DNA from 2 places in the Kribbella sp. NPDC049227 genome. Region 1 is predicted to be linked to the other one. Evidence: predicted binding sites of a transcription regulator. Region 1 holds the regulator's gene; the other holds the start of a gene.
The links. Region 1 encodes HrcA, which represses chaperone genes, less so after heat shock. Its sites were predicted from a motif close to TTGGCACTCGNNNNNNNCGAGTGCCAA; they were not measured.
Positions count from the first base shown of each region.

Region 2: groL (chaperonin GroEL) is a predicted target of HrcA. The motif match lies at 8,759-8,785, and genes of this name have one in related genera.

Region 1 covers NZ_JBICST010000007.1:543,129-554,182, reverse strand. Annotated here, with positions in the region: gene ACGFH6_RS32190 (SigE family RNA polymerase sigma factor) at 1-308, shown strand, start outside; gene ACGFH6_RS32185 (Gmad2 immunoglobulin-like domain-containing protein) at 305-1,444, shown strand; gene ACGFH6_RS32180 (16S rRNA (uracil(1498)-N(3))-methyltransferase) at 1,517-2,233, opposite strand; gene dnaJ (molecular chaperone DnaJ) at 2,430-3,572, opposite strand; gene hrcA (heat-inducible transcriptional repressor HrcA) at 3,601-4,623, opposite strand; gene ACGFH6_RS32165 (Gfo/Idh/MocA family protein) at 4,744-5,847, opposite strand; gene ACGFH6_RS32160 (ThuA domain-containing protein) at 5,832-6,473, opposite strand; gene ACGFH6_RS32155 (MBL fold metallo-hydrolase) at 6,628-7,398, shown strand; gene ACGFH6_RS32150 (NCS1 family nucleobase:cation symporter-1) at 7,514-9,049, shown strand; gene ACGFH6_RS32145 (DUF3097 domain-containing protein) at 9,075-9,899, shown strand; gene ACGFH6_RS32140 (DUF3376 domain-containing protein) at 9,874-11,054, opposite strand, start outside.
Region 2 covers NZ_JBICST010000001.1:656,183-667,236, reverse strand. Annotated here, with positions in the region: gene ACGFH6_RS03365 (ABC transporter ATP-binding protein) at 1-1,353, opposite strand, end outside; gene ACGFH6_RS03360 (lysoplasmalogenase family protein) at 1,482-1,766, shown strand; gene ACGFH6_RS03355 (glycerophosphodiester phosphodiesterase family protein) at 1,904-2,869, shown strand; gene ACGFH6_RS03350 (S8 family serine peptidase) at 2,918-6,538, opposite strand; gene ACGFH6_RS03345 (PspC domain-containing protein) at 6,708-7,040, opposite strand; gene ACGFH6_RS03340 (MmcQ/YjbR family DNA-binding protein) at 7,199-7,534, shown strand; gene ACGFH6_RS03335 (DsbA family protein) at 7,531-8,109, opposite strand; gene ACGFH6_RS03330 (GNAT family N-acetyltransferase) at 8,127-8,735, opposite strand; gene groL (chaperonin GroEL) at 8,968-10,593, shown strand; gene ACGFH6_RS03320 (glycoside hydrolase family 6 protein) at 10,793-11,054, opposite strand, start outside.

The DNA.
Region 1 (11,054 bases):
CCGCGGTGGTGAACCGCTGCCGCTCCCGCCAGCGCCACCTCGTGGTCGTCGACAAGCACACCCCACGCTCGCTGCCGGACGCGCCGAGCGCCGAGCAGGCCGCGCTGCGGACCGCCGAGACCGACCGGGTGATCGAGGCGATGCGCACCCTCCCGGAGAAGCAACGCACCGTGATGGTGCTGCGGTACTACGGTGACCTCTCCGAAGCGGAGATCGCCGACACGATGGGCATCAGCCGGGGATCGGTGAAGAGCCACGCCGCGCGGGCGACGAAGTCGCTGCGCCAGCTCCTGGAGCAGAACGTATGAACGAACATCCCAACGACTCGTTCGACGAGCTGATGCGGCGGTCCCTGCACGAGGAGGCCGACCGGGTCGAGCCGACCGACTCGCTGCCCGAGATCCAGGCCCGCGCCCGGGTCCAGCGCCGTACGACGTCCCGGCGTCCGTGGGTGCTGACCGCCGGCGCTGCCCTCGTCGGCACCGCGGCGGTGATCGGCGCCTTCACTGTCCTCGACAACAACACGAACACCGCAGGTGACAGCGGCGTCGCAGCCGGCCCCAGTACGTCGACCAGCGCCTCCGCACTGCCGTCGTCGACCACCCCAGAGCCCAGCACCTCGCCGAGCCAGGCGCCGACAGAGCCGCCGACGGCGCAGGCCACCTCAGTGCCGAAGGACCGCCGCGGTACGCCGGAGCCGATGGTGAAGGGCACCCTCGTCCCGGTCTACTGGCTCGGCGACAAGACCGCGATCACTCCCACTCCGGGAGCAACGACGAAGGCCACGCCGAAGGTCCGGCTCTACCGCACCTGGGCGAAGGTGAGTGGCCGGCCCGCCGTCGAGGCGGTCCGGATCATGACCTCCAAACAGTCCGGCGACCCTGACTACTACTCGCTGTGGCGGGGCGCCGAGATCAACACCGTCACCAGGTCCGACGGCACGGTCACCGTCGACTTCAAGCGGCTCCCGACGACGAAGCTCGACCCGGAGACCGCGGACGTGGCCGCCCAGCAGCTGATCTACACGGTGCAAGGCGCCCTCGACGACAGCAGCCAGCAGGTCCAGATCACCCAGGACGGCCAGGTCGGTGCCCGGCTGTTCGGCCAGGTCGACACCAGTACGCCACTCAGTCGCGCCCAGGCCGCCAACGTCCAGGCACTGGTCTGGATCACCTCCCCGGCCCAGGGTCAGTTGACCAAGTCGATGGTCACCGTCGAAGGCACGGCCGCGGCGTACGAGGCGACGGTGAACTACGAGGCCACGAACCTGAAGACCCGCGAGGTACGGAAGGGCTACACGAGCACCAAGGAGGGCCAGAAGTTCACGCCCTTCGCCTTCAACCTCAAGCTCGCCCCGGGCCCCTGGCAGATCGAGGCCTTCCTCATCTCCCCCGCCGACGGCTCCACCACCGACGTCGACTCCAAAACCATCGAGGTCCGCTAGCAGGTTGTTTGCTCGATCACCGGTTCATTTGACGCCAGCGATGAAACAACCCGCCATCGGCGGGAGCAGTCGCTAGGTCCAGCGGGAGCGGGACAGGAGGGCCGCGGCTGCGGCCACGCCGGCGGTCGAGGTGCGGAGGACCGTGTCGCCGAGGCGGATCGGCTCGGCGGCGAAGGTGGCCAGCTCGGCCGGGGCGATGCCGCCTTCCGGGCCGATGACGATGACGATATCGCCCTCGGTCGGGAGCTCGAGCGAGGCGAGCGGCGTCTTGGCTTCCTCATGCAGTACGACGGGGAGTGCCGAGGCGGACAGTAGTCGCGCGACGTCCGGCGTACTCGCGATGGGCTCCACGGTGGCGAACCAGGAGCGGCGGGACTGTTTGCTGGCTTCGAACGCCCAGGCCTGCCACTTCGCGTACGTCTTCGCGGACCGCTCGGGGTTGCTGCGGAACTGACTCCGCTCCGCGTTCCACGGGACGATCACGTCGACCCCGACCTCGGTCAGCATCTCCACCGCGAGCTCGGCCCGCTCGCCCTTCGGCAACGCCTGCACCACCACCAACCGGGGCGACGCCGCCGGCTCCACCCCACGGTTGTCAACGGCAACCGTCACCCCGGTCTTCGACGCCGCGGTCACCGGACCTTCGGCCCAAGCTCCACGGCCATCCGTCAACCGGACCCGCTCCCCCGGCCCGATCCGCCGTACGACGGCGGCGTGCCGACCCTCAGGTCCGTCCAGGGTCAGTTCGTCGCCGTCCAGTTCCGCGGCGAAGAAGACCGCGACTCCCATCTGGTCCCCACATCCCTCACCGCATGCCCGACGCCTGCGGCGCCGAACACGCGGGGTAACGAAAGGCAGAACGGCCGGTCAACCCAACACCCACCGCCGCATCCGTAGCACGCACCCACCCATCCGGCGCCGCAGGTGTTGCAGGTGTTGCACGCACCTGCCGTGCTGGCGTCGGTGTGGGTTGGTGGGTGGGCATCTAGTGGGCGCCGAAGGCGTCGCGGAGGCGGCCGAAGACGCCCTTGTGGGCGGCTTGGACCTGACCCTGGGGACGCTCCTCGCCACGAGCCTCGGCCAACTGCCGGAGCAGGTCGACCTGGGAGTCGTCCAGCCTGGTCGGGGTCTCGACGATGACCTGGACGATCAGGTCGCCGCGACCCGCGTGCCGCAGCCGCGGGACACCACGAGCCGTCAGCGTCATCGCCGTCCCGGACTGCGTGCCGGGCCGGATCTCCAGCGGCGTGGTCTCGCCCTCCAGCGTGGGCAGGTCGATCGTGGTGCCGAGCGCGGCCGCCGTCATCGGCAGCGTCACCGTGCAGTGCAGGTCGTCGCCGTTGCGGGTGAAGATGTCGTGCGGCTCGACCTCGATCTCGACGTACAGGTCGCCGGCCGGGCCGCCGCCGGGGCCAACCTCGCCCTGGCCGGACAGCTGCACCCGGGTGCCGCTGTCGACGCCACCGGGGATCTTGACCGTGACGGTCCGGCGGGACCGGACCCGGCCGTCGCCGGCGCACTCGACGCACGGGTTCGGGATCGTCGTACCGAAGCCGCGGCAGTTCGGGCACGGCCGCATGGTGCGGACCTCGCCGAGGAACGACCGCTGGGTGTGGGTGACCTCGCCGCGACCGTGGCAGATCTCGCAGGTGACCGGCTCGGAGCCGGCCGCCGCACCGGAACCCGAACAGGTCGGGCACAGGACGGCGGTGTCGACCTTCAGCTCCCGGGTGGTGCCGAACGCGGCCTCGGCCAGGTCGATCCGCAGCGGGATCAGCGCGTCCTGGCCGCGCCGGGTCCGCGGCCGCGGCCCGCGGGTGGCCCCGCCGGTCTGGCCGAAGAAGGCGTCCATGATGTCGGTGAACGTGAAGGCCTGGCCGAAGCCCGCGCCGCCCGGGCCGGCGCCCGCGGTCGCGAACGGGTCACCGCCGAGATCGTGCATCTGCCGCTTCTGCGGGTCGCTCAGCACCTGGAAGGCGCGGCCGATCTCCTGGAACTTGTGGTGGGCGTCCTCGGAGTCGTTCACGTCCGGGTGGTACTGGCGTGCCAGCTTGCGGTACGCCTTCTTGATCTCGTCCGGCGTCGCGTCGCGGCTGACGCCCAGGACGGCGTAGTAATCGGTGCTCATACTCCAGACCAGGGGTTGATGGCGATAGTCATGAGTCGGCCAGGATCTGGCTGACGTAGCGCGCGACGGCCCGTACGGCGCCCATCGTGCTGGGGTAGTCCATGTGGGTCGGGCCGACGATGCCGAGCGTGGCCAGCGCCTCCGACTTGGACCCGTAGCCGGTCGCGACCACCGAGGTGGTGGCCAGTTCCTCGTACGGGTTCTCGTGCCCGATGCGGACCGTCAGGGTCTGCGGGTTGGTGGCCTCGCCGAGCAGCTTGAGCAGAATGACGTGCTCCTCCAGTGCCTCCAGCACCGGCTTCACGTTCCGCTCGAAGTCGTCGCCGTACCGGGTCAGGTTGGCGGCGCCGCCGACCGCGATCCGCTGCTCGCCGACCTCGTCGGTGAACGTCTCCAGCAGCGTCGTCACGATCGCCGCGACCAGCGGCCGGTCCGCCGGGGCGAACAGGTCGGTGACCGCGGCCAGGGACGTGGTCGCATCGGTCAGCCGCTGCCCGGACAGCGCGGTGTTCAGCCGCGAGCGCAGGTCGGCGATCAGTTGCTCGTCGACGTCGTTCGTCTGCTCGACGATCCGCTGCTCGACCCGCCCGGTGCTGGTGATCAGCACCAGCAGCAGCCGGCGCGGGGTCATCGTGACGACCTCGATGTGCCGGACGCTGGAGCGGTTGAGCGACGGGTACTGCACGATCGCCACCTGGCGGGTGATCTGGGCCAGCAGCCGGACAGTACGGCGTACGACGTCGTCCAGGTCGACCGCGCCGGCCAGGAACGAGGTGATCGCCTTCTTCTCCGCCGGCGACAGCGTCTTGACCGTGCTCAGCTTGTCCACGAACAGCCGGTAGCCCGCGTCGGTCGGGATCCGGCCGGCGCTGGTGTGCGGCTGGGTGATGTACCCCTCCTCCTCCAGCGCAGCCATGTCGTTACGCACGGTTGCCGGCGACACCCCGAGGTTGTGCCGGTCCACCAGCGTCTTCGAGCCGACCGGCTCGTGGGTCGCCACGTAGTCCTCGACGATGGCGCGGAGAACATCCAGCTTGCGATCGTCCAGCACGCGCACCACCTCCCTCGCCTCGACCGTACGACTCAGTGACCCTTGGCACTCAGCTGAACCGAGTGCCAGTCTACCGAGCCGTAGTAGCTCACACCGACGCGTAACGGCGTGGGACGGGTCTCAGCCACGCTCGGGAGATGCTCCCAACGGTACGGCGGCGGGCCGGGTGACTGTGCTCGCGACATCCACTGGCTGGTCCTGGGCTGCCGCTTCGAGCAGGGACTCGAGTACGTCGAGCACGTGGTAGGCCAGTGCACCGTCGGCCCGGTGCGGCTGACCTGTGCGGACGGCCCGGGCCATGTCCGCGACCCCGACGCCCCGGCCGGCTCCGGCGTACCCACCGGCGACCGGGACCTCGGCCCAGTCGCGGTTGGCGGCGGTAGCGATCTCGACCTTGCCGTCGAACCCGTTCGGGTCGGGCACGGACAGGCTGCCCTCGGTCCCGTGCACCTCGATCCGCGGCAACCGCGCGGCCCAGATGTCGAACGACATCAGCACCGTGGTCAGCGCACCCGACTCGTGCTCCAGTACGCCGGTCACGTGCGTCGGCACCTGGACCGGGAACGTCTCGCCGGCTCGCGGACCGGTGTGGATCTTCCGCTCCTGCTTCGACTGACCGGCCCGCGCGGTGACGCGTCGTACCGGACCGAGCAGGGTGACCAGGCTCGTGACGTAGTACGGACCCATGTCGAGGACCGGACCGCCGCCGGGCTGGTAGTAGAACTCCGGCGCCGGGTGCCACAGCTCGTGCCCGGGCGTCACGAACGACGCCGTGGCAGCCGTCGGTACGCCGATGTCGCCGCGGTCGATGACAGCCCGGGCGGTCTGGGTACCAGTGCCGAGCACAGTGTCCGGCGCGCAGCCGACGCGGAGGTTGTTCGCGGCGGCGTACTTGAGCAGCGGCTCCGCCTCGGCCCGGTCCACGGCCAGCGGCTTCTCGCCGTACACGTGCTTGCCGGCTTCGAGGGCGGCCTGGTGCACCGGCGCGTGGGCGGCGGGGATGGTCAGGTTCAGCACGATCTCGACGTCGTCCGCGGCGTACAGCTCGTCCGGGGACAGTGCGCGTATGGCCGGGTTACCGTCGGCGATCGCCTGCGCGCGGCTGACGTCCAGGTCGGCGACCGCGACCACATCGACGCCGGGCAGCTTGGCCAGATGGTCGAGATAGGTGCCGGAGATGACGCCCGTACCGACGATGCCGATGCCCGTCACTTGCTCGCCCACAGCAGCCCCCGCTCGACGATGGTCCGCACCTCGGGTACTTCGAGGTCGTCCAGCTTGTGCCCGACGGTGCAGACGAAGACCTTGCCCGCGCCCCAGGTCCGGGTCCAGACGGCCGGCATCACGGCACCCTCGATCCACGGGTAGTCCGGGTGGGACTGGAAGGTGGTGGTGGCCAGCACGGTGTTGGTGGGGTCGTAGTGCACGTAGTACTGCTCGGTGTGGACGTCGAAGTGGGTGATGCCCTCGACGATCGGGTGTTCGGCGACGACGTCGACGCGGTAGTCGGTGAAGCCGTGCGGGTGCGAGATGAACTGCCCGCCGGTGATGAAGCTGTAGTCGGCGTTGGCCCGGAACGAGTCGACGATGCCGCCGTGCCAGCCGGCGAACCCGGTGCCGCGGCGGATCGCGGCCTCCAGGCCCTTGAAGTGGTCGGCGTCGATCTCGCTCATCGTGACGCACTGCAGCACCAGGTCGGTGCCGTCCAGGTCGAGGTAGCTCTCGGTGCTGTCCGAGACGGTCACCTCGTAACCGTTGCCTTCCAGGAACGGGATGAACAGCTCGGTCGCCTCGACCGGCGAGTGCCCTTCCCAGCCGCCCCGGACCACCAGTGCACGTCGTGTCGTCACGCCGACCGCCCTTCGAAAGTTTCGCTGCCGAGTTCGGAACCGTTGCGAACCGCCACCGCGACCCTAAGCGCCGCCCGACCGGCCTTCAAGTCTTGATCCGCCCCCTGGATAGGGCTTGCTCGGCGGAAGGTGCCGAGCAAGTAGGGTCGTCGGCATGAGTACGTGGGCCGAGGTCGGGGATCGCTGCTGGGTCCGCCGGTACGACGAATGGGACCTCAACGTCGGTGTGGTCGTCGGAGAACAAGGTGCGGTGCTGATCGACACCCGGGCCACCACCGAGCAGGCCCAGGAGCTGCGCGAGCACATCCGCGAACTGACCGACCAGCCGGTGCGCTGGGTCGTCAACACCCACGCGCACTTCGACCACGTCGCCGGGAACAGCGTCTTCGACCAGGCCGAGGTCATCGCCCACGAGAACGCCGCGACGGCCGCCGAGCTGACGGCGCAGACCTTCGCGGTGGCGAAGGTGATCGATCTCGGCGACCGCAGAGTCGAGTTGCTGCATCTGGGGAACGCGCACACCGACGGCGACGTGGTGGTCGTGGTGCCGGATGTGGACGTGTACTTCGTCGGCGATCTGATCGAGGAGTCGGCGCCGCCGTCGTACGGCGAGGACTCGTTCCCGCTGGAGTGGCCGGACACGATCGACCGGGTGATCGGGATGCTGTCCGGCTCGTCGAAGGTCGTCCCGGGTCACGGCGCGGTCGTCGACGCCGAGTTCGTGCGCGACCAGGCCGGCGACCTCGGCACCGTCGCCAACACCATCTCTGGTCTCCACCACGGCGGGACCCCACTGGAGCAGGCGCTCGCCCACACCGACGACTGGCCGTGGCCGCTCGAGAAACTCCAGGACGCGATCAAGCGCGGCTACGAGGCACTCGGCACCCCGCGCCGCCCGACGCTGCCCCTGCTCGGCCCGGGCTGATCCCGAAAGCGCGCGGGTCGGCGGTCAAGTTGTAGTTGTCCGTTGACACCGGGTCAGGTTTGCCGCACTTTGTTGCGAAGTGCGGCGCGAACCACGACCGGATGGGGTGGTAACCATGACCACGATCGAGCAGACCACTCATCCCGACGGCAGAGTCGAACTGGCTGATCCCGCCGTCCTCGCGGACAGCCCGTACGCCAACGCGGAGCTCGCGCCGACCCGATTGCCCGAGCGGCACTGGACGACGTACAACTATGCGGCGCTCTGGATGGGGATGGCGCACAACATTCCCAGCTACCTGCTGGCCGCGGGTCTGGTCGCGCTCGGGATGAACTGGCTGCAGGCGTTCATCACGATCACGCTGGGGAACCTGATCGTGCTGATCCCGCTGCTGCTGAACAGTCATGCCGGGACGAAGTACGGCATCCCGTTCCCGGTCTTCGCGCGCGCCTTCTACGGCGTCCGCGGCGCGAACTTCCCGGCCCTGTTGCGCGCGTTCATCGCGTGCGGCTGGTTCGGCATCCAGACCTGGATCGGCGGCCAGGCGATCTTCGTGATCGTCGGCGAACTGTTCGGCAACGGCTGGACGGAGGCGTCCGCGGTCGGCGGGCACCCGTGGACGATGTGGCTCAGCTTCGCGTTCTTCTGGGTGATCCAGATGGTGCTGATCTGGCGCGGCATCGAGGGACTGCGGCGGTTCGAGAACTGGGCGGCGCCACTCGTCACGGTCGCGTTCCTGGCGCTGATGGTGGCGATCCTGGTCAAGGCCGGCGGGTTCGGCCCGATCCTGTCCCAGCCGTCGAAGCTCGGCTGGGACGCCGACTTCTGGAAGATCTTCGCGCCGTCGCTGATGGGCATGATCGCGTTCTGGGCGACCCTCAGCCTGAACATGCCTGACTTCACCCGGTTCGGTAAGGGTCAGCGCCAGCAGGTCGTCGGCCAGATCATCGGCCTGCCGACCACGATGTCGTTCATCGCGCTCGTCTCGATCATCACGACGTCCGGCACCGTGCTGGTCTACGGCACGGCGATCTGGGACCCGGTCGAGTTGACCCGCCGCTTCGAGAACCCGGTGGTCGTGACGATCGGCCTGGTGATGGCGATCCTGGCGACGATGTCGTGCAACGTGGCGGCGAACGTGGTCAGCCCGTCGTACGACTTCGCCAACGCCGTCCCGCGCTGGCTGAACTTCCGGACCGCCGGCCTGGTCACCGGCGTGATCGGCGTCGTGATCCAGCCGTGGCGGCTGATCTCCGATCCGTCGATCTACATCTTCGTCTGGCTGTCCTTCTACGGCGGCCTGCTCGCCTCGGTCGCCGGCGTACTGATCGCCGGGTACTGGCTGATCGACCGCACCAGCCTGCACCTCGCCGACCTCTACCTACCGGGCGGCCGCTACTGGTACTCGGCCGGCTGGAACTGGCGCGCGGTCGTCGCCACCGTCATCGGTTCTGTCCTCGCCGTCGGCGGCGCGTACTCGAACCCCGGCGCCGGCCCGTTCCCGGAGGACGGCCTGATCCCCTTCCTCAAGCCGCTCTACGACTACTCGTGGGCAGTCGGCCTGGTCGCCGGCTTCCTCACCTATCTCCTGTTCACGGTCGCTTCCCCGTCCCGCCAACCCACCACAACCCAAGCCGCTCCCACGTTCTAGCAGTACGACGACATACGGTTGGGCGGTGGCTGACAGGTATGGGAACGACGTACTGAGTGGGGACTGGCGCAAGCCCAAGAACGGGCGGACAGTCGAGGTCGAGATCGAGAAGGGCATGGTCGTCGAGGAGCCGACCTCCGGGTTCGTCGGCGCGATCGTGCGCTGGGAGCACGGCGTGGTCGATCTCGAGGACCGGTTCGGGAAGATCCGGACGTACCCGCTCGGGCCCGGGTTCTGGCTGGACGGCAAACCGGTCAGCCTGAAGCCGCCGAAGAAGGCCGGGCCGGCGAAGAAGACGCGGACCGCGTCCGGTTCGGTTGCGGTGGACAACGTCCGGGCGAAGGTGGCCCGGGCCAGCCGGATCTACGTCGAGGGACGGCACGACGCCGAACTGGTCGAGAAGGTGTGGGGCGACGACCTGCGGATCGAAGGCGTCGTGGTCGAGTACCTCGAAGGTGTCGACGACCTGCCCGGCATCGTCAACCGCTTCCAGCCCGGTCCGGGCCGGCGGCTCGGCGTCCTGGTGGACCACCTGGTCGACGGGTCCAAGGAGTCGAAGATCGCGGCCCAGGTGACCAACCGGCACGTGCTGGTGGTCGGGCACCCGTTCATCGACATCTGGGAGGCGGTCAAGCCGTCGTCGGTCGGGATCAAGGCCTGGCCGCGGATCCCGCACGGGCAGGACTGGAAGAAGGGCGTGCTGCAGTCGTTCGGCTGGCCGGCCACGGATCAGGCCGATGTCGCCGCGGCCTGGAAACACATCCTGTCGAAGGTGACCAGCTTCGCCGATCTCGACCCGGCGCTGCTCGGCCGGGTCGAGGAGCTCATCGATTTCGTGACGCTGGACTGATCTCCGGCATCCGCCGTTCGACCCAGGCCTGGATCCGCTTCCGTGCACGCCGGACGTACCAGGTCACGGCACCGAGCACGGCGGTCGCCGCCAGCACCACTCCGGCGAGCACTGCCGCGATGATCCGTACGGCGCTCTGCTCGACGAGCCCGGCGACGACCAGCAACACCACGCCGAGCACGATGCCCGCCACCGGCAACCACTGCTCGAAGACCAACGGGCGCTTGGCCGGCGACACCTTGGCGCCGCGCACCAGACGGGTCCACACCGACTGCCGCGCCGGCTCGGTGAACCAGCGCGCGCACTGCAACAACCACGAACCGGGCTTGTCCTTGCGGCCCGCCATCGCCTTGACCCAGTCGCCGACCTGCGGCCCGAGTCCGCTGGACACGTCGACCATCCGGTCCGCGAGGCCCTTCGTGGTCGCCCGGCCCTCGTCCGACTGGTTCAGCTCGTCGCGCATCGTCGTGAGCGCACCGAGACCCGCGCCCATCGGGAAGTCCTGGGCCAGCCGCTGGACGCGCTCGGCGACCGCCTCGACCTTCCACTCCTCTGCTTTCAGGACCTGCCGTTGCGTCTCGCGGATCCAGTCCTCGTCGGCGCCGAGCATCGCGCCCAGGTGCGCGACACAGTGCAGCCGGCCCATCAGCCAGTCCCACCGCCGCCAGTCCGCCGCACCGAACGCGCCGAAGTGCCCGACCTGCGACCCGTAGAGGATGCGGTCCTTGAGGTTGTTGGCAATCGAGCCTTCCGGCTGGTCGTCCAGCAGCGGCAGCGGGATGTCCGGCCCGAGCCGGAGGAACTGGAACGGCGCACTCCGCTGCTGCGGCGTCCGCGCCGACGTACAGCGCGACACGATCTCCACCTCGAGGGCGGTCTCGACGAGGTCCCGCCCGACGACCGCGATCAGCTCGGCGAACGTGTCGCCCAGCGCCCGCTGGATCTGCAGGTCGGTGAAGATGTCCTTCAGCCCGACCGCGACGGCCTCGGCGCCACCGGCAGGGCTCAGGTCGAGGTCAGCGGCGGTCAGCCGCTCGGTGAGTGCGTCCCGCACAGCCTGCGTTTTCAGCAGAGCATCGCTGGCCGCCTTCAGCCGCCGCTCCAGCTCGGCCCGCTGCTCCTTCGGCGCCTCGCTGATCCGGTTGCGCAGCGAGC
Region 2 (11,054 bases), on a different contig from region 1:
TGCGACCAGGACGTCCTCGGCGGACGCCGTCCGCATCGCCGCCATCACTTCCTCGTCGGTACGACGGTTGTCCGGGTCGAGCTCCTGGCGCAGTGTGCCGGTGAACAGCTGTGAGCCGGTGTCGCTGACAAGGATGCGCGCACGCACGTCCTCGCGCGTCGCACTGACCAGGGTGACCCCGCCGTACCGGACCTCGCTGGTGTCGTCGTACCGCCCGAGGCGGTCGGCCAGCTCGCCGTTGCTGTCCGCCTCGGCGGAGACGATCGCGGTGAGCAGGCCGTCGCGGGCGCGGATGCCGGACACCGGGTCGACCAAGTCGCCGTGGTCGGGCAGGTGCAACGCCGTCTTCGGCTCGGTGACGTCGGACTGCAGTTCCAGAACACGAATGACTCGCCCCGCCGCGACCAGACCGCGCATCAGCTGGTTGGCGAACTCGGTGGCGGTGCGCAGCGGCAGCACGAGGAACGTCGCATAGCCGTAGAAGGCGACCAGCGAGCCCGCACTGAGGTCGCCGCGCAGCGCGAAGTGCGCGCCGAGGCCGACCACGAGCACGACGAAGATGCCCGGCAGCAGAACCTGCGCGGCGTCCAGCACGGACTGGATCCGCGCGACCCGCACACCGGCCTGCCGGACCTGCTGCGACTCGACGCGATACCGGCGCGAGAAGGAGTCCTCGCCACCGATGCCGCGCAGCACCCGCAGACCGGCCACGATGTCGGAGCCCAGCGAGTTCAGCTCGCCGACCGCCTCGCGTTGCGCGGACTGCCGCTTGTGCAGCGGCCGCAGCATCGGGCCGAGGCAGAACAGCATCACCGGTACGCCGATCAGCACCACCAGGCCGAGCGTGGTCGACGAGGAGAGCAGGATCGACGCGACCACGACGAAGGCGACGATCGAGCCGGTGAAGCGGGCCGAGATCTCCATCAGGTTGCCGATGTAGGACAGGTCGCCGGCACCGATGCTGACCACCTCACCGGTGGCCAGATGCTTCGGCAGCGTCGCGCCGAGGTCGGCGGACTTCCGGGTGATCACCTGGACCGTGCGGTAGGCGGCGGTCAGCCAGTTCGTCACCGCGAACCGGTGCCGCATGATGCCGGCCAGCGCCTGCACCACGCCGACGACGAACAGCGCCGCGGTCCACTGCAGCAGCCGCTTGCCGTCGCCCGCCGCGATGCCCTCGTCGATCGCGAGCCCGAGGATCGCCGGGATGAACGCCTGCGCGCCCATCCAGAGAATGCCGAACGCCATCCCGCCCGCGAGCGTGCGGGACTGACCGCGCGCCACCCACAACAGATAGAGGGTCGGCGAGCGATGATCGGGGACGCCCGGATCGGCGACAGGAAGCTGTCTCATAGCGCTTTTCAGGCTAGGTGCCCCCACCGACAACCGCATGCGAATTAATCGCAGGTGAACCCCACCGGCGGCACCATCGGGGGATGCGAAAAGGAGCGGGTTGGTTGGCCGCGTACGGGGTTCTGTCGGTGGCTCATCTGATTGCGATCGCGGTGGATGAGACGTGGTCGATGGTGCTGACGAAGGTCGCGCTGATGCCGACCCTCGCGGTGTGGGTCCGCATGCAGGGTGGACCGGTCGCTCTGCTTGTCGCATTGGCCGCGTCACTCGCCGGTGACTTCCTTCTGCAGATCGATCAGTTGCTGCCAGGCATGGCGGCGTTCGGCGTCGCACATGTCTGCTACATCGTGCTGTTCACCCGCCGTACGACGCACCGGTCGCCTGTCGTGCTTGCGGCGTACAGCGTCTTCTGAGCCGGTGGTCCAGCACTAGCCCGCCGAAGTGGTGACGGTCGGTACAGTTTTCGTATCTGCCCGCGCATCAAAAGACCTTCACCTTGCGTTGGGCAACGAGTTCCCGACGGGCCATGTCCGCCGCCTGTCCTGGATTCATGCTGGTGATCGCGCATCGGGGAGCGAGTGGCTACCGCCCGGAACACACGCCGGCGGCGTACCGTCTGGCCGCGGCCCAAGGGGCCGACTATCTGGAACCCGACCTGGTCGCCACTCTCGACGGCGTCCTGGTCTGCCGGCACGAGAACGAGATCTCCGGTACGACGGACGTCGCGGACCACCCGGTGTTCGCGGACCGGAGGATCACCAAGATCGTCGACGGGACCGCCGTCACCGGCTGGTTCGTGGAGGACTTCACCTACGACGAGCTGCGGACACTGCGGACGCGGGAGCGGATGCCCGGGCTGCGCGCGGCCAACACGGCGTACGACGGGCACGAGGAGATCCCCACGTTCGACGACGTGGTGGCGCTGGCCCGGGAGGAGTCGCTCCGGTACGGACGGCCGATCGGCGTGATCCCGGAGATCAAGCACCCGGCGTACTTCCGGCGGCTCGGACTGCCGCTGGAGGAGCTGCTGACCGAGCGGATCCTGGCCCTGCGGCTGCGCGACGACGAGATCATGGTGCAGTCCTTCGAGCCGACCAGTCTGCGGCGGTTGTCGGTGATGACCCGGGTGCCGCTGGTGCAGCTGGTGGATGCCGACGGTGCCCCGAACGACTTCCGCCGTACCGGCGACGGCCGCACCTTCGCGGACCTGATCGAGCCGGCCGGGCTGCGCGAGGTGTCGACGTACGCGCAGGTGCTGGCGCCGCACAAGGACCTGGTCATCCCGCGCACCGCGGCCGGCAACCTGGGTGAGCCGACCCGACTGGTCGACCAGTCGCACCGCGTCGGCCTGAACGTCCAGATCTGGACCTTCCGCGCCGAACGCCGCTTCCTCCCCACGGCCCTCGACCTCCCCGCCGAACTCTGCCGCTTCGCCGCCCTGGGCATCCAAGGCGTCTTCGCCGACCACCCCGACATAGCCACCGCCACCCTCAAACAGTCCGCCCTGAACGTGTAGAGGGGTGGCGGCAGGGTGGAGGGGGTCACCCTGCCGCCTGTTCGGGGGTTAGTGGAGGTTGTAGGAGTTGGTGAGGGTCTGGGTGATGGTGTTGTTGTCGGTGTCGGTGGAGTGGATGCGCAGGGAGACGGACTGGCCCTTGTGGGGGTGGGTGTAGGTGGCCTGGTAGCGGCCGTTGTGGAGGTTGCGGATCGAGGTGGGTTGCCAGGTGGCGCCCTCGTCGGTGGAGAACTCGACGGTCAGGGAGCGGATCGGACCTGCGGTGGCGCCGGGCTGGTGGCCGACCGACAGGTTGAGCGAGACGCGCTGACCGAGGCGTGCGGTGTTCGCGAGGTCGAGAGCGGTGTGGCCGGAGCGGGCGTCGGTGACGTCGGTGTAGTCGACGTCGAGCAGCGGTAGGACCTTGCTGCCCGCCGCGACGGTGGTCGAGCCGAACGTCCACTCGGTGTGGGCGTTGGTCGTCAGTCCGACGACACTCCGGTCGTTGGCCACGTCGGACACGAGCCGATAGCGGCTGGAGGTTGCCGGGACCGGCACGTTGCCGACCGTGAAGCCGCTGTTGTAGACCTCGGTGTCGTCGGCGTACAGCGTGGTGTTCACCGAGGTACCAGGCAGCGACCGCGCCCAGTTCCCGGCGGCGTCGGTGAACGGCGCGTAGTCGAAGTCGATGACGTCGCCCCGACGGTTGGTCGTGCCCTGGCTGTCGTTCCGGGCGCCGGCCGCGACCCCAGGCGAGTAGGGCGCCTTGAGGAACTCCAGATCGGCGTGCTCTCCCCGGCGGTACGTCGGGAACTCCCGCGGCCGGACCAGGGTCTTCTTGGCGTAGAACTCCCAGGCCGTCGTCGCCTTCACGTCCCGGTCGGCCGTCACGTACTGGGTCCGCGTGTAACCGGTCGTCGGAACCCAGTCCCCGACGGGCGACGTGGAACAGCCGCAGGACGCGTCCGAGTGCTGGTTCAGGACCCAGCCGGCCCCCGCTTCGCCGGTCCCGGAGGAGTAGATCCGGGTCGTGACCGTCGCCAGGTCGGACGAGCGGTAGGACAGATCGCGCCCGACCTGACCCTTCTCGACGAAGCTCACGTCGTAGGCGTACGGCGAACGCGGAGTCTGGGTCAGCTCCATCCACGCCCGCGGGCTGCGGGCCTCGGACCGCAACTCGAGACCGTCGGACCGCGACAGCGCCATCGTCACGACCCCGGGACCGTAGAGGTGCGGAACCAGGTCTGCGTTGTGCACGGGGTAGACGGCCACAGAGACGGCTCCGGCGTCGGTCAACTGCTGGACCACCTCATCGACCGACCGGTCTTCGGGCTGCTGGATCAGCGCCACCGCCCCCGCCACCTGCTTCGGTTGGGCGTCGGCGTCGACCAGCCGGTACCGGCGCTTCCCGTCGGTGAGGGGACCTCCGGCGTACGACGCACTCACCCGCCCTCCACCGGACCGCGCCTGCAACAGCGGCACGCCGGAGTCCCACGTCGTCATGACCGAGAAGCCCGCATCCGTGACCCGCTCGGTCGGCGACATGGACAGCCGCAGCGGCGTGCCCGTGGTCAGGTCGGTCGTCCACTCGTCGTAGATCGCGTGGGTGTCGCCCGGATCGCCCCGGTTCCACCGCACCGAGACGGAGTGCGGTGCCGACGGCTTCGGGGTCGTCAGAGTCATCGGCCGCGCAGTGCGGGCATCGAGCGTGACGGTGTAGTTCGGCGCGTGGGCGGACATCTTGGGCAGTCCGACGATACTGATCTCTGACGTCGTGTCGCCGGAGCCGTCCGGGGTGGTGATGAGGCCGAAGACGTTGTAGTTGCCCTCAGGCAGCCGCAGCGTCCACTCCTTCTGGTTCGGTGAGAACAGGAGATCCTCCGGGTAGTACCGTCCGTCGGACTCCTGGTACGGCGCGATGCGGGCCCGGCCGCTGGCCGGCTTGCCGTTCCGGTCGAGCAGACGGATGGTCACATCGACCGTGTCGTCCTGTTTGACGAAGCCGACGGTCGTTGCGAGCTCCACACCGGGACCGGTCGCGGTGACCCGTCCGCTGTAGTCGTCGGCCGCCAGTGCGGTCGCATCCAGCGTCAGCGTGACGTCGGCCGATGCGCCTGCCGCGATGGTGGTCGTGGCCGGTGTGACAGTCACGCCGGCCAGGTCGGCGGCCAGATCGAGGGTCACCGCAGTCTCTGAGTGGTTCTGATAGGTCAGGGTCTTCTGCTGCCGCAGTTGGTCGGCGCGGTAGGGCCGAGTGATGTGCCCGAAGCTCACCACGCCTTGGTCGACACTGATCTGCTGGGCGGTGGCACGAGCGACGTCGACCGCTCCTGCGCCGACGGTGAAGGCCGTGCTGCGCTCGACCGGATCGGCGCTGGAGGCAAGAGTTGCCTTGAGCAAGCCCGGCGACCACTCCGGGTGCTCCTGGTGAAGGACGGCAGCCGCACCGGCGGCGTACGCAGCAGAGGCAGAGGTGCTGGCAGCAGACGCGTACCCGCCACCCGGGTAGGCGCCGATGACGCCGAACGCCGGTGCGACGAGCTCAGGCTTGATGGCCCCGCGGTCCGCCATGACGCCGTGCCTCGCCTGGTCCCACCAGTTGCCACGGTTGGTGCCACCGACGGTGAGGGCGGCTGGAGCCGCGCCGGGTGCGACCACGTTCGTCGTACCTGGTTCGGCATAGCCTTTGGAGCTCGTCGGTACGACGAACAGGGCGTCGGACTGCCGGCCGAGGTCGTCGACCGCCTGGGTCAGCGGATCCTCGCCACGGGTGATGCTGCCGGCGATGTTGACGTCGATGACGTCAGCCCCCGAGTCCACCGCCCACTGCAACCCGGCGATGGCCCAGGACTCGTAGCCGGCACCGCTGTCGTCGAAGACCTTGCCGACCGCGAGGTGAGCGCCCGGGGCGGCACCGGCGTACTGTCCGTCGGACGCGGCGCCGCTGCCGGCGGCGAGCGACGCGGAGTGTGTGCCACTGCCGAACCGATCGGTGGTGTCGTTGCCGCCGGTGAAGTCGCGGGTCAGGTCGATCCGGCCGGCGAAGTCCGGGTGAGACGCGTCGATGCCGGTGTCCAGGACCGCGATCAGCGAACCCGTTCCGTCGTACGCGCCGGTGGTCTTCGTTGCGGCAGAGTCCTTGGTGCCTTTGGTGAGCTGCGTGCCGACCGGCCGCGTGCGGGCGTCCAGCCACACCTTCTCGACGTCGGGCCGCTTCTGGATGTCGGTGAGGAAGCCGGCCTTGGCGTCCTTCGGCTGGCTGACGGCCTTGAAGGTCGCGCCGGTGCGGTACGAGACAATCAGCGGAAGCGTGCTCCGGTCGTTGTCGCCGTACCCCTGGCGCACGAGGGCGCTGACGTTGAAGAGCCGCCGGTCGAGTCTGCCGGCGGCCATCAGGTCCAGCGCCGAGGCCGGCTCGACGTACACGTCGCCGTCCTGGAGATAGGTGTGGGTGCCGGCGTTGGAGCTGCCGGGCGCGGTGGCGACGACAGTGGCTTGCTGCTTGCCGTCTGCCAGGGTCTCCAGGCGTACGACGTCACCGGTCACGAGTGTGACCAGGTCAGTCCTGGTGACTGCGGCTGACTGTTCGTGCGCGGCGGTGGACGCGGCCGCGGCGCTGCCGGTTGCTGTCACTGGCGCGAGGGCCAGTGATCCGGCGAGGGCGAGGGCGGGAAGTAGTCGTGGGAGCACGCTTTGGAACGTAAGGAGCCCGGAGGGACACCGGCAATCGATCCGGCTGGCGAGAACTCGTCATGACGGGTGTCGGTCGCCGATGCAGGGCGGCAGGGTGACGGTGGTTGTGGTCACCCTGCCGCGCTGCGTCCGGGGGTGGCTGCGCCGGGGTACGGCGCAGGGGTGGTCACGCCGCCGGGGGCTTGCTGTTGTTGTCGTCGTAGATGCGGGAGGCGATGTCGGCCTCCGGGGAGCTGGGCTGGTTCACGGACTGCTGGACGTTCTGCCAGACCGCCTTGCCGTCGGCCTCGGGGATCACGATCCACGCGACCGCGTAGCCGAGCAGCGCGGTACCGCCGGTGATCACGGTCAGGCCGACGATGGCGAGACGGACCAGGGTCACGTCGATGTTGAAGTACTCCGCGAGTCCGCCGGAGACACCCGACAGCATCCGCTGGGACTGGGACCGGCGGAGGACCTTGCCGGAGAGGTTCTGGAACGGTGCGTTGGAGTTCGTCATGGCTCTACTCTCCCGCCCGGAGGCGGTCCGCCACATCAGGATCGGTACCGACCTGACCCCTGGCCTGACCCCGGTGTCCCTGATCCGGCGGCCCTTACCACTTTCGGCCCGGATCAGCAGACGTTCGGACTGTCGGTGGCCGCATTTACCGTCGGGGGATGGACGCGCAGACGGTGCTGAAGGTGATGCAGGGGTTGCCGGGGACCGAGGAGCACGAGGGCTGGGCCGGCCAACCGGCCTTCAAGGTCCGCAAGAAGGGTTTCGCCTACATGTCCGAGGACGAGAGCAGGCTGATGCTCAAGGCGCTCCGCGAGGAGCAGCAGGCGCTGGTCGCGGAGAGCCCAGAGGTCTACTCACCTTCCTGGGAGGGCGGCCGGTTCGCCTGGCTGGAGATCGACCTGGCCGCGGCTGACGCCGACGAGGTGCAGGAGTTGATCACCGAGGCCTGGCGCCTGACCGCACCGAAGTTCCTGGTCGCCCAACTCGAGTCCTAGGCCGCCAGCACTCCGGCCAGGTCCTTGAACCACTCCCGCGGCCGCAGACCGCTCACGGCCTGCCCGCCGACGATCCAGGTCGGCGTACCCATCACGCCGTACTCAGCGGCGCGCTGCTCCGACCGTGTCAGAGCGTCGTACGCCGTTCCGTCGGTGAGAGCTGCGCGGAGTCGGGCAGCGTCACCGCCGGCTGCCTCGGCCAGGGTGCTCAGCAGGTCCACGGACTCGATGTCGAGCTGCTCGGCGAAGTACGCGGCGAAGACCGAGGTGGCGAACCGCTCGGCGACCTCGGAGTCGACGCTGTTCAGCCACTCGAAGGCAGCCAGTGCAGTGCGGGTGTGCGGCATCCGGTCCGACCAGTGCAGTGGCAGACCGGCCTCCTCAGCCTGCTGGGCGAGGAAGTCGTACGTCGGTCCGACGCGCGGTCCGGCCGGTGTACCGCCCGGCGGGATCTCCGGGTGGATCCGCATGCCGTGCTCGACGACCTCGATCCCGTGCTCCCGTAGTACCCGGTTGCGGTCCTGCGCGACGTAACAGAAGGGACAGACGAAGTCGAACCAGTGCTCGACGGACATCTCAACTCCTCAAGTCTTCAATTATCTACGCCTCCCATAACACCGTGGACAGCGCGTTCAGTCCCGCCGAGGAGCTTGCGGACCAGGACCCACTGCGGGCTGGTGCGGCTGACCTCGGTGAAGCCGGCGTCCAGGAAGACCGACAGCGGGCCGCGGTACAGATCCGCCGACGGAGTGCGACCGGCCAGTGCGGTGTCGACCGCGCAGCCCTCCACGGACGGAGCGTCGTACTCGCGGGCCATGGCGACGGCACCGGCGGCCAGTTCACCCGCAACGCCCTTCCGGCGCTTCCCGACCGGTACGACGAAGCAGGTGATCACCCACGAGTCGGGGTGGTCGGTGCGCCAGTGGGGTGAGGCCAGGACCCGTGGGTACGACGTACGTGGGGCGACCGCGCACCAGCCGATCGGCGTATCGCCGTCGTACGCAAGGACTCCGGGTGGTCGCTCACCGTGACACACCTGGGAGCGCAAGGCCTGACGATTGTCGTCCGGGGTAGCGTCGGACCAGGCGCGGCCGCGGAGGCGGAAATATTGGCACAGGCAGCGCGACGGATCGCCGCGCTCACCCATCACCGCTGCCACGTCCCGCCACGAGTCCGGCCCCGCCGGTCGCACCTCCACCATGCGCTCACGGTAGCGAGGGCTGGCTTGCACTCGTTTGGGGCGAGTGCTAATACTTGGTTAGCACTCCATGGGTGAGAGTGATAAGACTCGTGCTCATGGAGTGGGACAGAAGACGGCCTCGATGAGGTGCTGGGACTGTGGCGGGACGTGACCGCCGCGCTGCCGGCGCCGTCCGTCGCGGGCATCCGGCCGGCTGAACCACCAAGACTCGACGCGGGAGGACTCGCGGAGAATGCCCAAGCTGATTTCTTTCAACGAAGAGGCGCGCCGCGGCCTCGAGCGGGGTATGAACACCCTCGCCGATGCCGTCAAGGTGACGCTTGGCCCGAAGGGCCGCAACGTCGTCCTGGAGAAGAAGTGGGGCGCCCCCACGATCACCAACGACGGTGTCTCCATCGCCAAGGAGATCGAGCTCGAGGACCCGTACGAGAAGATCGGGGCCGAGCTCGTCAAGGAAGTTGCCAAGAAGACCGACGACGTCGCGGGTGACGGCACTACCACCGCCACCGTGCTGGCTCAGGCTCTCGTCCGCGAGGGACTGCGCAACGTCGCCGCCGGCGCCAACCCGATGGGCCTGAAGAAGGGCATCGAGAAGGCGACCGAGGCGGTCAGCGAGCAGCTGCTCAAGCTGGCCAAGGACGTCGAGACCCGCGAGCAGATCGCGTCGACCGCGTCCATCTCGGCCGCTGACAACCAGGTCGGCCAGATCATCGCCGAGGCGATGGACAAGGTCGGCAAGGAAGGCGTCATCACCGTCGAGGAGAGCAACACCTTCGGCCTCGAGCTCGAGCTCACCGAGGGCATGCGCTTCGACAAGGGCTACATCTCGCCGTACTTCGTGACTGACACGGAGCGGATGGAAGCGGTCCTCGACGACCCGTACATCCTGATCGTCAACAGCAAGATCTCGAGCATCAAGGACCTGGTCCCGGTGCTGGAGAAGGTCATGCAGACCGGCAAGTCCCTGGCCATCATCGCCGAGGACATCGAGGGCGAGGCCCTGGCCACCCTGGTCGTCAACAAGATCAAGGGCACCTTCAAGGCCGTCGCCGTCAAGGCGCCGGGCTTCGGTGACCGCCGCAAGGCCATGCTGGTCGACATCGCCGTGCTCACCGGCGGCGAGGTCATCTCCGAGGAGGTCGGCCTCAAGCTCGACTCCGTCGACCTGGAGCTGCTCGGCCAGGCCCGCAAGATCGTCGTCACCAAGGACGAGACGACCATCGTCGAGGGCGAGGGTGACGCCGACCAGATCTCCGGCCGGGTGAACCAGATCCGCGCCGAGATCGAGAAGTCGGACTCCGACTACGACCGCGAGAAGCTGCAGGAGCGGCTGGCCAAGCTGGCCGGTGGCGTTGCGGTGATCAAGGTCGGCGCGGCCACCGAGGTCGAGCTGAAGGAGCGCAAGCACCGCATCGAGGACGCCGTTCGCAACGCGAAGGCGGCCGTCGAGGAGGGCATCGTCGCCGGTGGTGGCGTGGCTCTGCTGCAGGCGTCCGTGGCGGCGTTCGAGAAGCTGGAGCTCGAGGGTGACGAGGCGACCGGAGCGCAGATCGTGCGCCACGCCGTCGAGGCCCCGCTGAAGCAGATCGCGATCAACGCCGGCCTCGAGGGCGGCGTCGTGGTGGAGAAGGTCCGCAACCTCCCGACCGGACACGGCCTGAACGCCGCGACCGGCGAGTATGTCGACCTGATCGCGACCGGCATCATCGACCCGGCCAAGGTGACCCGCTCGGCGCTGCAGAACGCGGCGTCGATCGCGGCCCTGTTCCTCACCACCGAGGCCGTCATCGCCGACAAGCCGGAGAAGGCCTCGGCCGCTCCGGGTGGCGCGCCCGACATGGGCGGCATGGACTTCTGAGCTAGGAAGTCCGACAGCACACAGCAGGACAAAAGCGGTCCCGGGTCCCCACCCGGGACCGCTTTCCGTTGTAGGTGGGGGTTGTGGGTGCGGTGAAGTCCGACAGCGCAAGGCGGGACAGGTCCCGGGTTCCGACCCGGGGCCGCTTTCTGTTGTGGGTGTGGTGAAAGTCAGGCAGTAGGGGACCGGTGGTGTTTGGTTAGGTGGCGGTGATTAGGTGGGTGGCGAGGGTGGGGGAGAAGGTGCCGAGGGGGACGGTTGGGGTGAGCCCGCAGAGGCCGTCGGAAGTGCCGGGCGTGGTGAGCCAGAGCAGCAGGTCGGCGGGTGTGCGGGTGGTGGGGGCGGACTCGTCTGGTGCGGCGCCAACCTGCGTCGGCGCGCCCAGCTTCCGGCCCGCGGGGTTGCACCAGGTGCCGTTGGAGCCGTTGCCGTTGCGGCTGGTGTCGATGACGAACTCACCG